DNA from 2 places in the Lysinibacillus irui genome. Region 1 is predicted to be linked to the other one. Evidence: riboswitches for the same ligand, from Rfam matches in the RefSeq annotation. Region 1 holds a riboswitch; the other holds the start of a gene.
What was found. Region 1 has a riboswitch for thiamine pyrophosphate ahead of thiM (hydroxyethylthiazole kinase). Riboswitches for the same ligand answer to the same signal wherever they lie in the genome.
Positions count from the first base shown of each region.

Region 1 (8,230 bases):
AAATATCATTACAAAAGAACTTTCTAAAATTGTAGATGCAGATTTAATTATTTGTGGTGCAACTGGTTTAAATGCCGTTGAACGTTTCTTAATTGGCTCTGTATCTGAAGCCATTGTACGTTCAGCTAAATGTGACGTACTTGTTATCCGTACACCAGAAAACTAATTCGCAATACATAAAAAGGTATCCTTCTAAAGGATACCTTTTTACTTCTATTGGAATCGTCAGGCTTACTTGCCCTCTTTCCACATTTTCACTTTTTCAAAGAATAATGCCAGAGCCTGTTTATTCTGCATATTTGGTACTTTTGCTAGTAGGACTTCTTTTGGCGCTTTTAATTCTTTCGCTTGCTTTTGTAAAATCACAATGCTTTTTTCTAATGTTTTATTGGCAAACATAGAGTCAGGTAATTGAATGATCGCCTGAATCCAAGCATGCTTTTGAATATATTTGTGTAGTTGCTTAGATTGTTCCGAATCGAAAAGATGAGAGGGCGCAAGGAAAAATAAATAGCCACCATCTTTTGTATAATTCATCGATTGTTCAATAAATAAATGGTGTGCATAACTCATTCCCTCAGACGGACATAGTTCATAGTTGAGTGCCACTTCTTCATTTGGATAATAGCCTACAGGTAAATCACAAACAACTGCATCAACTGGGTTTACCAATAAATCCTCTAAGGCATCTTGACGGTATAAAGAAATAGGCTGCTCTGTTAAGTCAGCAGTGGCCGCAGCAAGGCGAATAAGTAGTTCGTCCACTTCAACACCAGTCGCTTCCACTTTGCCATCTAATAGATTCATGACCGTCAGTAGTAAATTACCTGTACCTACTGCTGGATCCATGATTGAAATCTTTTCATTTTCAAGACGCTCTACAAAAATTTGTTCCACAAAATAGCCAACGAGTAAACCTAATGTATCTGGTGTCATTTGATGATTTGGCTGCGAACCTTTACGCATTCCTTTTAAAATGGCGATTTGAATAGCTTTACGAATATCCTCTTTTGTCGCACCCTGTTGTGAAAAATCAACTTCACCATCGAGCCATGCTTCTAGACCATCTAGTAACCCCTCTAACAGTGTTATATTGTGTTCTTTTTCGATTTTTTCGGCATGCTCATTAAGCAAACCAAATAATTTCTCGATATTTTCCATAGATAACTTCCTTTCACACAGAAAAGAGCCGTGACAAAACACGTCACAGCCCATTTGTCTAGTATTATCTTAGCCTAAAAGCAGCTCATTATGCTAGTGCTTTAACAGCTGCAACGGCCGCTTCATAGTTTGGATGATCTGTAGCTTCAGGTACATACTCAACATATGTCACTTTATTATTTGCATCCACAACGAAAACTGCACGTGTCAGAAGACGTAATTCTTGAATGTACACGCCATATGCTTCACCAAATGAAAGGTCGCGGTGATCAGAAACAGTTTGAACTGCATCAATACCTGCTGCCCCACACCAACGCTTCTGAGCAAATGGAAGATCTACGGATACTGTATAAATGACTACATTATCGCCTAAATTAGCTGCTTCTTCATTGAAACGGCGTGTTTGCGCATCACATACACCAGTATCTAATGATGGTACAACACTAAATAAACGAATTTTTCCTTCTGAATCTTTTAATGTTACAGGTGATAGGTCATTCGCTAATACTGTAAAATCAGGAGCTTGATCGCCCACCTTTACTTCATTTCCTACTAGTGTTACAGGACCATTTTTAAATGTTACTTGTGCCATATAAACGCCTCCTAATCATCATATGTACATAATATTACTAAATGAAGGGAATTAATTGCAACTAAGTTAGCTTACTTTATTAGAATGTGCTATTTAATAGGAAAGACTGCCTCACTATTATTTCGAGACAGCCTCTTGCTTACTATTCATTTTTTTCTTCTAGCTTGGCTAGTTCAGGTTTTTCCTCTTGCACTTGATTTTCTATCATCTCTTCTTGATTCAAAGAAGCTATAGGTACGACATCCTTTTCAATAAAGACTTTTTCGTGTACCACGGTTGTATCTGCAAAATAATCATGTAAACCCTGGTTTTCTGGTAGAATGACGACCAAAATATAAAGTGGCATAAAAACATTATTAATAATGCGGCCAATCCAATCACGGAATAACACATCTGACCATGTTAGCTTATCATGTTTTAATGAAATAACACGTAATCCAAAAACCATTTTCCCTAATGTTTGCCCAAAGAACTTTGTCATTAGCACAAAATAGCTATAATAGAGAATTGCCGTGATGAGAGAAATCGGCGCATACCAAACGGTGTCTGATAAGGACCAATCCATTAGATAAAAGATAGGATTGAAGAGTATTCCACCTACAGCAGATATTATGAAACCATCTAATAAAAATGCCCAAAATCGAATCCAAAAGCCAGCGGTTTTTAACGCATAGTTTGTAGGCTTTGCCGATTTTTCTGAGGTGTTGATAAGAAAGCCATTTTCCATAGAGGGTGAGCCCTGCATAACAATTTCATTGTTTGTCATTGTACTTCCCCCTTAGTATTCCCCATATAAATACATCATTTTAGGCGCACTGTAGTCCGTCATAATTTTCATTAGCATCTTTTCTTCCGCAGAGGGACCAAATATGGAGCCTATTTTCATACCAACATACGATTGCCAGCCTCCCATATCATATGCATACTCAAATAATGCAGCATCTTCAAGGCCATAATCTGCTCTTAACGCTGCGATAGCTGCTTCTTCATCCCCAATTTCATCAATTAAGCCTGCCTCAAGCGCTTTTGTACCACCAAGAATACGACCATCTGCCACTTTCTTCACGTCTGCTTCAGACATATTACGACCTTGCTCTACTATGTCCACAAATTCTTCATATGTTTCATTAATCATATCTTGCATCATGGCACGTTCCTCTGCTGTCACTTCACGCATTGGACTTAGCATATCCTTATGTTCACCTGATTTAAACGTTTCAAATTTCACACCAACTTTTTCAGCTAATGCTTGGTAGTTAATAGATTGCATAATAACACCAATCGATCCTGTAATTGTATCACGATGCGCAAATATTTTATCTGCAGGTGCTGAAATATAATATCCACCTGATGCAGCCATAGAATCCATAGATACATAAATTGGAATTTGACGTTCTTCTTTAATCTTTAAGAGCTTTTTATAAATATCTGCTGATTCTTTGACGCCACCACCTGGTGAATTGACACTTAAAACAATGCCTTGTACTGAATCATCATACAAAATATTATCCAATTGCTCTAGGAAAAATTGATGATCATAGGCAACTGGTTGCCATAATGTACTTGAGCCGATATCTTGAATTGTTCCATCTACCTTTAAATAAGCGATCCGCTTATCAAAATTATCTCCTTCAATTACATTTTCATATACATCTAAATTATTTCCTGCCATTAAACTATCAAAATTACCTAGGAAATCTGCTTTAAATAGAGCAAAAATGGTGTTAATCCCCAATGAAAATAATAAAAGAACACCTGCGACTACTAAAGCAACCCACCTTTTAACATTCATGTCTTTCCGCCTCCTTAACACGTAATACGAATGACTAGCTTTTTTGTTTCATTTTTTTGCAATCATATGCAAAAAGATTTATACTATTTATTTCCTCATAATACCTTACCTAAAAAAACAAAAAAAATCAAAGTCCATTGCCATTCTTGAACTTTGATTTTCGACATTATTTCCTAGGAAATGATAATTAGTGTAGTTGTTTTGCTTCTTGCTGTCTTAATTCAACACGTCGAATTTTCCCCGAGGATGTTTTCGGTAGCTCTTCCACAAATTCAATAGCACGCGGATATTTATAAGGTGCTGTCAATAGTTTCACATGATCTTGAAGAGTTCGAATAAGTGCTTCATCACCATTTTCAGCATTTCGAAGTACAACAAAAGCTTTAACAATATTTCCCCGAACTTTATCTGGGCTCGCAATAACAGCCGCTTCTTTTACAGCTGGGTGCTTCATCAAAGCATCTTCTACCTCAAATGGCCCAATTGTGTAGCCAGAGGATATAATGACATCATCTCCACGACCCTCAAACCAAAAGTAACCATCTTGATCTTTATAAGCACGATCACCTGTAATATACCACTCTCCACGGAATTGTAAATTTGTTCGTTCCGGGTCATTTAAATATTTTTTAAACAGTGCGGGAGTGGTGCGATGAACAGCAATATCGCCAACTTCTCCAACAGCAACAGGGTTACCGAAATCGTCTATAATTTCAACCTTATTGCCAGGAGTTGGTTTTCCCATAGAACCAATTCTAGCTTCCATTCCAACCATTGTGCCAACAAGTAATGTGTTTTCCGTCTGACCGTAGCCATCTCGGACTTGCAAATCGAAAGTCTTCGAAAATACGTTAATGACCTCGCTATTCAAAGGCTCTCCTGCTGATACAGCTTGACGAAGTGCCGTTAAATCGAATTCATGTAAATGTTCTAGTGCTGCCATAAAACGATATTCTGTAGGTGTGCAACATAAAACATTTATTTTAAATTTTTCGAGTAACCTTAGATAGGTAGATGCATCAAATTTCCCCTTATATACAAATGCAGTAGCGCCACTCCCTAATGTTGCTAGAAACGGACTCCAAATCCATTTTTGCCAACCTGGTGCTGCTGTCGCCCAAACAATATCATCTTCTTGCACACCTAACCAGTGTGGTGCTGTTGTTCGTAAATGTGCATAGCCCCAGCTATGAGTATGTACAGCTGCTTTTGGGTTTCCTGTTGTACCACTTGTATAAGCTAAGAATGCAGTATCTGTACTTTTTGTTGGAGAAGAACTTATGTAAGTTGTAGGTTGAATGCGCATTTTTTCTAAAAGTGGTTGCCAAGGTTCATGGGCCTTCCCTATAACAAATTGTTGCATTCCTTGTAAATTGTTCACCTGATCAAATTGATCAATATAAGGCTCGTAAGCAACAATTCCTTTAGCATTTGCATGCTTGATGCGATATTCAATGTCTTTAGTTCTTAGCATTTCTGAGCTCGGAATAATGGTTAATCCAGCTTTCAATGCTGCAATATATACAATATATGCTTCCACTGAACGAGGTACCATCACTAAAATCACATCACCTTTTGATAAACCTTGCATCGTGAATACGTGTGCAGCTTGATTTGCCCTGTCAAGTAAATATGCATATGTAATAAATTGTACATCCTTATTTTCCTCGTAAATAATTAATGCATTTTTTGTTGTATCTTGAGCATATTTTTCAATTTCATCTGTTATGTTATACCATTCTGGTGCAACTAAATCTTGTCTCTTCATGGCAAATGCCCCCTTTTGCTATGACACATTATAAAACTCTTTTTTCAGCATTTTCAATGGTTTGCGCTTAATTTTGGAAAAGTCATGACAACTATCATACTCTGCTATATGGCATCGGTCACATTTTGTCGATTGGTAAACTTGCTATTGAATACAATTGAAAAGTATGGTACATTTTGGTCAACTAAAAGCAAGATTGCAGGGGGACTCGTCAAGAGTTGAGAAGGTAAAACCTGACCCTTTGAACCTGTTAGTTAATACTGACGTAGGGAGCAATAAACATCTATTGATGAAAGGCTCTTTTTCGTGCATTTTTACACAAAAAGAGCCTTTTTTGCATGCTTACGTCCATCCATAAAGGAGGACTACGATGATATTTCAAACAATCCGTCAACAGCAACCACTGATTCATTGTATTACAAATTATGTGGTAGCAAATTTCCAAGCAAATGGTTTATTAGCAATAGGCGCTTCCCCGGTTATGGCTGATGATAGCCATGAGGTAGAGGAAATGGTAGCACTCGCTCAAGCCTTGTTAATTAACATCGGTACACTCAATGATCGAACTAAAGAATCAATGTTGTTAGCAGGCAAAATGGCCAATAAACTTGGAATTCCAGTCATTTTAGATCCTGTCGGTGCTGGTGCCACTACTTATCGAAAAGAAACGGTACGATACTTGCTTGAGGAAGTACATTTTTCGGTCATTCGTTGTAATGTTGGGGAACTAGCAGCAATAGCCAATGTTGACTGGCAACAAAAAGGTGTCGATAGTGGGAATGGCTCCATTGCTTTAGAAGAAGAGGCGATTTTATTAGCCCAACATTATCAATGCATTGTTATCATAACAGGAGAACGAGATTTTATAACAGATGGTGTGGATAGCCAATGGATAAATGGCGGGAATATGCAAATGACCGAGGTAACAGGGACAGGCTGTTTACTTAGTGCTATTTGCGGTGCCGCCTATATTGCAGGCCATAATCCATACAGACAATTAGCGGACACATTAACTTACTATAAAAAAGCTGCGGTACTGGCGTCAGCGTTTACATCAGATATTGGTGATTTCCAAATAGCTTTACTAAATGCTCTTTATCGCATATCGAAGGATGGTGAAGCTTCATGCATATTGTAACGACGATTGCAGGCTCAGATAGTGGTGGCGGTGCAGGCATACAGGCTGATTTAAAAACATTTCAGGAATTAGGGGTGTTTGGTACTTCAGTAATTACAGCTTTGACAGCACAAAATACAATGGGTGTGTCAGGAGTTTTCCCTATTGATCACTCCTTTGTTGAAAAACAATTTCAAGCTTTAATCGAAGATTTTTCAATTGCTGCAATTAAAACAGGGATGCTTTATTCCTCTGATATTATTAAAGCTATCGCACATATGATTCATAATCAAAACATCCCACTAATTGTTGATCCAGTAATGATTGCAAAGGGTGGAGAAAGCTTATTACTGCAAGAAGCTATTGAAGCAATGCGCTCTTCTCTACTACCACTTGCTACGATCGTTACCCCCAATATCCCTGAAGCAGAGGCTCTGACAGGGAGAAAAATACATGATGTTTCAGATATACGTGAAGTAGCTCAAGGTTTTTTTCAATTAGGTGTACATTGCGTCATTCTTAAAGGTGGCCATTTAGCAGATCCAAATTTTGCTATTGATTATGTATTTTTTCAAAACGGTAAATCTTTTTCTATGCAAACTCCACGTATTCAAACGTCCAATACCCATGGCACAGGTTGCACATTTTCAGCAGCAATCACTGCTTTTCTTGGTCAAGGTTTTGCGATGGATAAGGCAATTATCGAAGCTAAAAAATTTATTCAATTAGCAATTTTACATGATTTATCTATTGGTCATGGTTATGGACCAACAAATCATTTTGCTTATCAACTGCATAAGGATTCCTGTGAGGTGTTGATTTATGAAACGTGAGGATTTACAACTTTATTTTATTATGGGCACAAGCAATGTTAGTCATCAGAATCCCCTTCATGTACTAGAGAGAGCGTTGCAAGCTGGAATTACCATGTTTCAATTTCGAGAAAAAGGTTCCCATGCATTAACTGGATTTGCCTATGAACAATTTGCACGTCAATGTCAAAAACTATGTCAACAATATAACGTTCCTTTTATTGTCAATGATGATGTCGAACTTGCATTACGACTTGGTGCGGACGGTGTTCATATCGGACAAGATGATTTACATGTTAGCATAGCACGTAAAAAAATTGGTAATATGATTCTTGGTGTTTCTGTGCATTCCCAGGACGAACTAGAAACAGCCATTATCCATCAAGCAGATTATGTAGGTATTGGTCCGATTTTTGCAACAACTTCAAAACGGGATGCACAATCACCATGTGGTACAAATTTTTTGCAGCAAGCTCACAATTTCTATCCTGAATTACCAATTGTAGCGATTGGTGGAATTAACCCTACCAATGCATACGCCGTATTTCAAGCTGGGGCAGATGGTATTGCTGTTATTTCAGCTATCTGTGAAAGTATAGATATTAAGCATACAGTAAATACGTTAAGGTCTGTGACACGCATAAATGGTTGATTTTTAAACAAACTAAAACCAGTGCCTTTTTACGGTCACTGGTTTTAAGTTTATAAATGCTTAGTCAGCATTTATTGGTTGTTGTTTGGCATACCTTTTAATTGAGATTCTGCCATTTGTACAAGACGTTTAGTGATTTCACCACCAACGGAACCGTTGGCACGAGCTGAAGCTTCAGCTCCTAATTGAACACCAAATTCTTGTGCAATTTCGTATTTCATTTGATCAAGTGCTTGTTGTGCACCAGGCACTGCAAGCTGGTTTGAACTGCGGTTGTTGTTTGAAGCCATGTCTCTCACCTCCTTGTGAATATAGAATGTGCGATATTAGATTTTT
Region 1 covers NZ_CP113527.1:3,266,901-3,275,130, forward strand. Annotated here, with positions in the region: gene OU989_RS16445 (universal stress protein) at 1-166, shown strand, start outside; gene OU989_RS16450 (class I SAM-dependent methyltransferase) at 232-1,161, opposite strand; gene tpx (thiol peroxidase) at 1,250-1,753, opposite strand; gene OU989_RS16460 (RDD family protein) at 1,896-2,519, opposite strand; gene sppA (signal peptide peptidase SppA) at 2,532-3,545, opposite strand; gene mbcS (acyl-CoA synthetase MbcS) at 3,733-5,313, opposite strand; TPP riboswitch at 5,504-5,602, shown strand; gene thiM (hydroxyethylthiazole kinase) at 5,684-6,451, shown strand; gene thiD (bifunctional hydroxymethylpyrimidine kinase/phosphomethylpyrimidine kinase) at 6,439-7,263, shown strand; gene thiE (thiamine phosphate synthase) at 7,253-7,894, shown strand; gene OU989_RS16490 (alpha/beta-type small acid-soluble spore protein) at 7,966-8,184, opposite strand.

Region 2 (8,230 bases), 1.4 Mb from region 1:
TATACAAAATATGAACGATATTTCCAATGAACTGCAAGAAGTCGTGAATCGTTTTAAATTAGCGTAAAATGAAGGGCTGCCTAAACAAATAGGCAGTCTTTTTTTATTGGAAGAGACATTGACCTAGTAGAAATTCGGCACTACTATAAAAGAAGGGAAGGGGGTCATCGAAATGATGTATCTCGGAATGATTTTCTTTCAAATTGTTGCACCTATTTTAGTGTTACTTATAGTAGGTGCTATCTTACAAAAGAGATTTCGCTTTAATTTAAAAGCGTTGTCTCAGCTTATTACATATTGCTTTATGCCAGCAGCTGTTTTTGTAAATTTATATGAGACGAGTGTAGAGCTGTCTGTACTGGCAGAGGTCGGATTGTTTATTGTGCTTTTTATTGGGAGCCAAATGCTACTCAGTCACCTTTTTGCGAAGTGGCTTGGTTTAGTTAAAACAGAGGCAGCAGTTTTTAAAAATAGTGTTGTGCTCATTAACTCTGGGAACTATGGCATTCCGGTAGCTCAAATGATTTTTGTAACACAACCTATTGGTGTAGCGATTCAGGTCATCCTTGTAATCTTTCAAAATATGACAACTTATACATATGGTTTGTATAATTTAATTTCCTCTACCAAATCAGGAATGACGATTATTAAAGATTTTTTTAAAATGCCCATCATTCATGCGTTGATTATTGGTGTAGCCATGAACTATTTTAATATCGGTATTCCACAGTTTATTAAAATACCAATAGACCATGTAGCAGATGGCTTTATTGCTGTGGCACTAATCACGTTAGGTGCGCAATTATCGCAGCTTGAAATCAAATCTATGTTTAATAAAACGGTTTTCGTCAGCTGCTTCACACGTTTAATTGTCGGACCAGCCGTAGCTTTAGCCATTATTTTTTTATTGGGGTTAGATGGAGTTGTCGCTCAATCACTATTTATAGCCAGTGCTTTCCCGACATCCCGCAATAGCTCTAGTCTAGCATTGGAATACGATGTGGAATCGGCAACAGCTGCCCAAACTGTTTTATTTTCAACTATTGTCAGCTGTATAACGGTAACAATAGTGATTTATCTTGCGGACGTATTATTTGCTTAATCAATAGAATATTAAAAAATAATGAATGGAAAACTTCCATCTCATAGTAATATCTGCTACACTAGCATCAAACTAAATAGTATTAACTAGGGGAGTCTGATGAGTCAGGCTGAGAGGGAAACGCTTAGAGGTTTCTTGACCCTTTGGACCTGATCTGGCTCATACCAGCGTGGGAAAGTTAAGAAACTATTGCATAGTATGTGTATGCAATTTCAACCTTTACATTCGTGGCCGGATCCAAATAATTATTTTGGATTCGGCCTTTATTTATTTGTTAGGGTGAGCTAGATCCGGTCCTTGTAACAAAAAACATTTAAGGGAGAGAAGTAGCTCATGTCAGCAATTAGTGAAAAGAACATTACGATTATGTCTAGCTTTGAAGGAAGCAAAAAGGTGTATGTTGAAGGTTCCCGTCCGGATATTTTAGTACCAATGCGAGAAATTGCATTAAGTCCGACAACAGGAAGCTTTGGAAATGAAGAAAACGCCCCTATTCGAGTATATGATACGAGTGGTCCCTATACAGATCCATCTTATCAAGTAGATATTACAAAAGGTTTACCTGCCTTACGAAGTGGATGGATTCAAGAGCGAGGAGATGTAGAAGCATATGAGGGCCGCTCTATAAAACCGGAGGATAATGGTTTTCGTCGTGCAGATGATCCGCGTAATCATGAAAATGTCTTTCCTGAATTGGCAAGAAAGCCTTTACGAGCAAAAAAAGGGAGAAATGTAACGCAGCTGCATTATGCAAGACAGGGGATTATTACACCTGAAATGGAGTTTGTAGCGATACGTGAAAATATGGATCCAGAATTTGTCCGATCTGAAATTGCAGCTGGGCGCGCTATTATGCCTTCTAATATTAATCATCCAGAGGCGGAGCCAATGATCATCGGTCGTAACTTCCATGTGAAAATCAATGCCAATATTGGGAATTCCGCGGTATCGTCTTCTATAGCAGAAGAGGTTGAAAAAATGACATGGGCAACACGCTGGGGTGCTGATAATATTATGGATCTTTCAACAGGTAAGCATATTCATACAACGAGAGAATGGATTATTCGAAATGCAGCGGTACCAGTGGGGACAGTGCCAATTTATCAAGCATTGGAAAAGGTAAATGGCGTAGCAGAGGATTTAACGTGGGAAGTTTACCGTGATACGCTTATTGAGCAAGCCGAGCAGGGTGTAGATTATTTCACGATTCATGCAGGTGTACTATTACGCTATGTTCCCCTTACAGCTAATCGTGTAACGGGAATTGTATCTCGTGGTGGTTCTATTATGGCACAGTGGTGTTTATATCATCATCAAGAGAATTTCCTTTATACTCATTTTGAGGAAATCTGTGAAATTATGAAGACTTATGATGTTGCTTTTTCTTTAGGTGATGGCCTACGTCCAGGTTCAATTGCAGACGCCAATGATGAAGCCCAATTTGCAGAGCTTGAAACACTAGGTGAACTAACACAGATTGCGTGGAAACATGATGTTCAAGTGATGGTGGAGGGGCCAGGTCATGTACCGATGCATCTGATTAAAGAAAACATGGACAAGCAATTAGAAGTTTGTAAGGAGGCGCCTTTTTATACGTTAGGTCCACTTACAACGGATATTGCTCCAGGCTATGACCACATTACATCGGCTATTGGGGCAGCGATGATTGGCTGGTTTGGGACAGCAATGCTCTGCTATGTGACACCAAAGGAGCACCTTGGCTTACCTAATCGCGAGGATGTTCGAGTGGGAGTAATTACGTATAAAATAGCGGCACATGCGGCAGATTTAGCGAAGGGGCATCCTGGTGCACAACGCCGAGATGATGCACTATCAAAAGCACGTTTTGAATTCCGCTGGCGTGATCAATTCAATCTATCTCTCGATCCAGAAAGAGCGGTGGAGTATCATGATGAGACTTTGCCAGCAGAAGGAGCAAAAACAGCACACTTTTGCTCTATGTGTGGTCCTAAGTTCTGTAGTATGCGAATTTCACAAGATATTCGAAATTATGCTAAAGAAAAAGACTTGAATACGACAGAAGCGATCCATCGAGGTATGAAGGAAAAGGCAGAGGAATTTAAAAAAGCGGGTAGTCAGATTTATCAATAATGTAAAAAGGCTTGTGTTGTAGTATCGACACAAGCCTTTTGTGATTAAAAAACTCCATGTGAGTGAAAAATTCACATGGAGTAAAAATTGGATTTGGATATCAATAATAAGTGGAATATTAAACGTTTGTTGGTTGTTTTACATATGGGTTTGTAAGATCCATACCTTCTAATGAAAGACCCATTGCTTTTGCTACACCTTCACCATATGCTGGATCTGCTAAATAGCAGTGAAGGATGTGACGGCGCTTGATGAATTCTTCAACAGAAGCCATATCATTTGCCGTATTTTCAAATAGACGTTGTTGCTCTTCTGCCGTCATAAGTCGGAATAGTTTACCTGGTTGTTCAAAGTAATTGTTGTCGTCTTCACGGAAGTCGTGAATACCTGCATGACCATCGATACGTAATTCAGGCTCTTTATAGTCTAAGTTATGCTCCCATTCACCATAGCTATTTGGTTCATAACCTAGTGTTGAACCAAGGTTGCCATCAAAACGCATTGCACCATCACGGTGGAAAGTGCGGAATGGACATTTCGGTGCGTTAACAGGAAGCATATAGTGGTTAACACCGAGACGATAACGCTGTGCATCTGCATATGCAAAGATACGACCTTGTAACATTTTATCTGGTGAGAAGCTAATACCAGGAACAATATTAGACGGTGCAAATGCAGCTTGTTCAACTTCTGCAAAATAGTTGTCCGGGTTTTTGTTTAACTCAAACTCACCCACTGGAATTAATGGGAAGTCTTTTTTATACCATACCTTTGTTAAATCAAATGGGTTGTATGGTAGCTCGCGAGCTTGCTCTTCAGTCATTACCTGAATGTACATTTTCCATTTAGGGAAATCGCCTTTTTCGATTGCTTCATATAAATCACGTTGTGAAGATTCGCGGTCTTGACCAATGATGTCATTAGCTTCAGCGCCAGTTAAGTTTTTAATGCCTTGCTCTGTACGGAAGTGGAATTTAACCCAAACACGTTCATTATCAGCATTGATAAAGCTATACGTATGAGAACCAAAACCATGCATATTGCGGTAACCAGCTGGAATACCACGGTCAGACATTACGATTGTCACTTGGTGAAGTGCTTCTGGTAATGAAGTCCAGAAATCCCAGTTAGAATTAGCGTTTTTCATATTTGTACGTGGGTCACGTTTTACCACGTGGTTTAAATCTGTGAAGTGTAATGGGTCGCGGAAGAAGAATACAGGTGTATTATTACCTACTAAATCCCAGTTACCTTCTTCTGTATAGAATTTAAGAGCAAAGCCACGGATATCGCGCTCAGCATCTGCCGCACCACGTTCACCTGCAACTGTAGAGAAACGTGCGAACATTTCTGTTTTTTTGCCAATCTCTGAGAAGATTTTAGCTTTTGTATATTGAGTAATATCATGCGTTACAGTAAAAGTACCAAATGCACCTGAACCTTTTGCGTGCATACGACGCTCAGGAATTACTTCACGGTTGAAATTTGCTAATTTTTCAACTAACCATACATCTTGAAGTAAAAGAGGGCCACGTGGACCTGCTGACATAGAGTCATGGTTACTTACTACTGGAGCGCCACCTGCTGTTGTAAAACGACGGCTACGATCATTTGCGTTTGTCATATTAGTTTACCTCCTGAAAAAAATGTGAGTCAAACTCTTCATCTATAACTATAACAAATATAAAATAGAATTGCTAGTACATTATAATAATTATCGTTAAAGAATTTATATATTTAAGTATAAACTATAAATATATGCGCTATACAGAAGTAATATACATAGTTTTTCACTTGAATTTTGCTTAGCTAATCTCAATTTGTAAAGTAATAAAGAGAAATGACTGCGTTAAAAATATCTTTATTGAAAATAAAGTGAGCTAATTGAAAACTATTTTAAACAAACTTTTATTTTTTTCTATATCGGTTTGGCGTAATACCAGTTTGTTGTTTAAAGATTTTAATGAAATAATTTGGATCATCAAATCCATTTAAATGAGCAATCTCACTAATTGCAAAATCTGTTTCTAGTAGCATTTTTGTAGCATGATGAATTCTAACTTGCTGTAAATAGCGCTTAAATGGCAGGCCTTGCTTCTTAGAGAAAATCGTACTTAAATAATTAGGACTAATTCCGAGCTTATGAGCAACAAAGGGTAGAGATAATGCACTATCTTTAAAGTGTTGATCAATTATTTCTAAAGCTAGTTCAACATAATCGGCTCTTTTCTCCATCCGGGCTTCTCTTGCTAACTCGATTAAAGTTTGTGTAAAAGAAATAATGCTGTTGAGAATAGTATAAAAAATAGGATGCTCGATAATGATGTGAAATAGCTGACGATAGTTTTGTTCAATAACAGCTTTTTCATGTAATTTATATTTCAACATAAAGCGCCGGATTTGTGCTAAGACACTTGTCAGATGAATACGTAAATCATCTTGTTCATAATAGATTCCCTCATTAGAAAGTCGATATAAAAAAGTTTTAACAGCCTCTAAGTTTCCATCTTCCAAACTACTTATTAATAATTGTTGCTCCTCTGGTGTTAGTAATGGATCAAAGGGCTGTGTTTCAAATTGTTTGCTGGCATAAAAAATATGACCAAAGCCTTCGTAAAAACTTTGATGTAGTGCACGCTTTGTTAATGCATACATATTTTTAATGGTTGTAGGTGTTCCATCATATATCCCGATATTTAAAGAACTATTACTAATCAAACGCCATTCCTTCATTAACGTTCGAACATCCTTCTCCACCATTTTTATATCGTCTGTGTCAAAAAGACATACGATTTTATTGGATAGAGGATATGTTTTCATATGGAAATGAATTGGAGTTTGTTGGAGCCAAGTGTAGAGCTTATTAAATGTCTCGTGATGCTCGGGTTCAATCATTGTAAAATGCAAAGTAGGTTCAATAGAGCTAGATTTGTTATCTAAAAATAATTGATAATAAAAGGAATCATTTGTCGCCTCTTGTGCATAATCTGTAATTTTTGGTGTGCGAAGAGAAATGGCAGCGAGTTTTTGCTTTAATAGTTCTAAGTCAATTGGTTTCACAAAAAGATGGGCAACCTGTAAATCAATTGCTTTTAATGCATTTTTAAATAGGGGTTCTGTCGTCATTGCTAGAATGGCACCGGATAGTTTTTGTAAATCTCGATAAAGAGCGTTTAAGCGATTATTAGGAAATAAATCGATATTTAAAAGAATCGCATCTGGTTCAAATTGTCGAATACTTTGAGTCACTTCTGAAATACTTGTACACATTTCAATAAAAACATCTCCAGGAAAATATGTATGTAAAAACCATTTTATGCCTGCTAATTCGGTTGGGTCACGATCAATTAATAACAGCTTCATACCATCAATCCTCCTTAAAATATTCTAGTTTCATATAAGATTACGATTATATTAATAAAAATAACATAAGAATCTGAAAAAAGTCTTGTTTTCTCTTTTAAAATTCTCTATATTCTGAAAAAGGTAGTTAGTACAATGTAAATAGAGTAATTGAACAACTATCAGCAACATCGAATTTTGCAATGAAAACGCTTAAAAGTGTTTTAATGCTGATGTTTTAACTATTACGATGAAATAAATCCCCCAGTGGATTTCGCAGATTTTGAAGAGGAGCTTTTTGAGCAATTTCGAGAAAATCTGGACGCATTGTTTTTCTACGTAAAAGCTAAGCGTCAACGGCTATGATGCCAAGGCGTAATTGATTTACATAGTTACATAAGGGAATAGGAGGATGTCATGTGAATTCGATCATCGAGCTTGATGGCAATACATTAACAAGACAACAAATTGAGGAAATCGTAAAGGGGCAAGCAACTGTAGCACTTTCTGCAGATAGTTTAGAACGAATTCGTTTAAGTAGAGAGCGTATCGAAAAACGTTTAGCAGAAGGGCAAACGATTTATGGTGTAAATACAGGGTTTGGAAAACTCAGCAATATAAAAATTGAAGAAGAAGATATTGAATTATTACAGTTGAATTTACTACGTTCAGATGCAACGGGTGTTGGCGAACCATTCCCAACTGATGTTGTACGCGCAATGATGGTGTTACGTGCTAATGCATTGGCTAGAGGATTTTCTGGTATTCGTGAAGAAACCGTCCAGCTATTATTAGATCTTATTAATAAAGGCGTGCATCCAATTGTTCCATCACAAGGTTCGGTAGGAGCAAGTGGTGATTTAGCGCCATTATCCCATTTGGCATTAGTATTAGTGGGTGAAGGTAAGGCAGAGTTCAACGGAGAAAAAATGAGTGGTAGCGAGGCGTTAAAGCAAGCTGGATTAACACCAGTTCGACTACAAGCGAAAGAGGGTCTGGCACTTGTTAACGGTACGCAAGCAATGACAGGTATTGGAGTTTTAACGGTCAATGAAGCTGAACGAATTGGACTTGCAGCAGATATGGCGGCTAGTTTGACGCTAGAAGCATTGAAGGGCATTACGTCAGCATTTGATCCAGCGCTATTAGCTGTAAGACCACATCCAGAATTAGAGCTGGTTGGTGGACGTATTCGTAAGTGGCTTGATGGTAGTAAACGTGTAACAAAGCAAGGGGAAATTCGCATGCAAGATGCGTATTCGCTACGCTGTATTCCGCAAGTACACGGTGCATCTTGGCAGTCATTTTTCTATGCAGAGAACCGCGTTCAAACGGAAATGAATGCTACGACAGATAATCCGATTGTATTAGAGAGTGGTGAAGTATTGTCGGGAGGTCATTTCCATGGTCAACCGATTGCTTTAGCAATGGACTTTTTGAAAATTGGTGTAAGTGAATGGGCTAATATTTCAGAACGTCGTACAGAACGTATGGTAAATCCACAGCTTAACGAAGGCTTACCGCCATTTTTAGCGACAAATCCTGGAATTGAATGTGGACTGATGATTGCACAATATACAGCGGCTTCCATTGTCTCAGAAAATAAAGTCTTGGCACATCCCTCTAGTGTGGATTCTATTCCGACATCAGGCAACCAAGAGGATCATGTGAGTA
Region 2 covers NZ_CP113527.1:198,232-206,461, forward strand. Annotated here, with positions in the region: gene OU989_RS00980 (methyl-accepting chemotaxis protein) at 1-67, shown strand, start outside; gene OU989_RS00985 (AEC family transporter) at 173-1,102, shown strand; TPP riboswitch at 1,181-1,295, shown strand; gene thiC (phosphomethylpyrimidine synthase ThiC) at 1,436-3,214, shown strand; gene OU989_RS00995 (catalase) at 3,333-4,838, opposite strand; gene OU989_RS01000 (helix-turn-helix domain-containing protein) at 5,123-6,577, opposite strand; gene hutH (histidine ammonia-lyase) at 6,976-8,230, shown strand, end outside.
Region 2: another riboswitch for thiamine pyrophosphate. It lies ahead of thiC (phosphomethylpyrimidine synthase ThiC); the one in region 1 lies ahead of thiM (hydroxyethylthiazole kinase).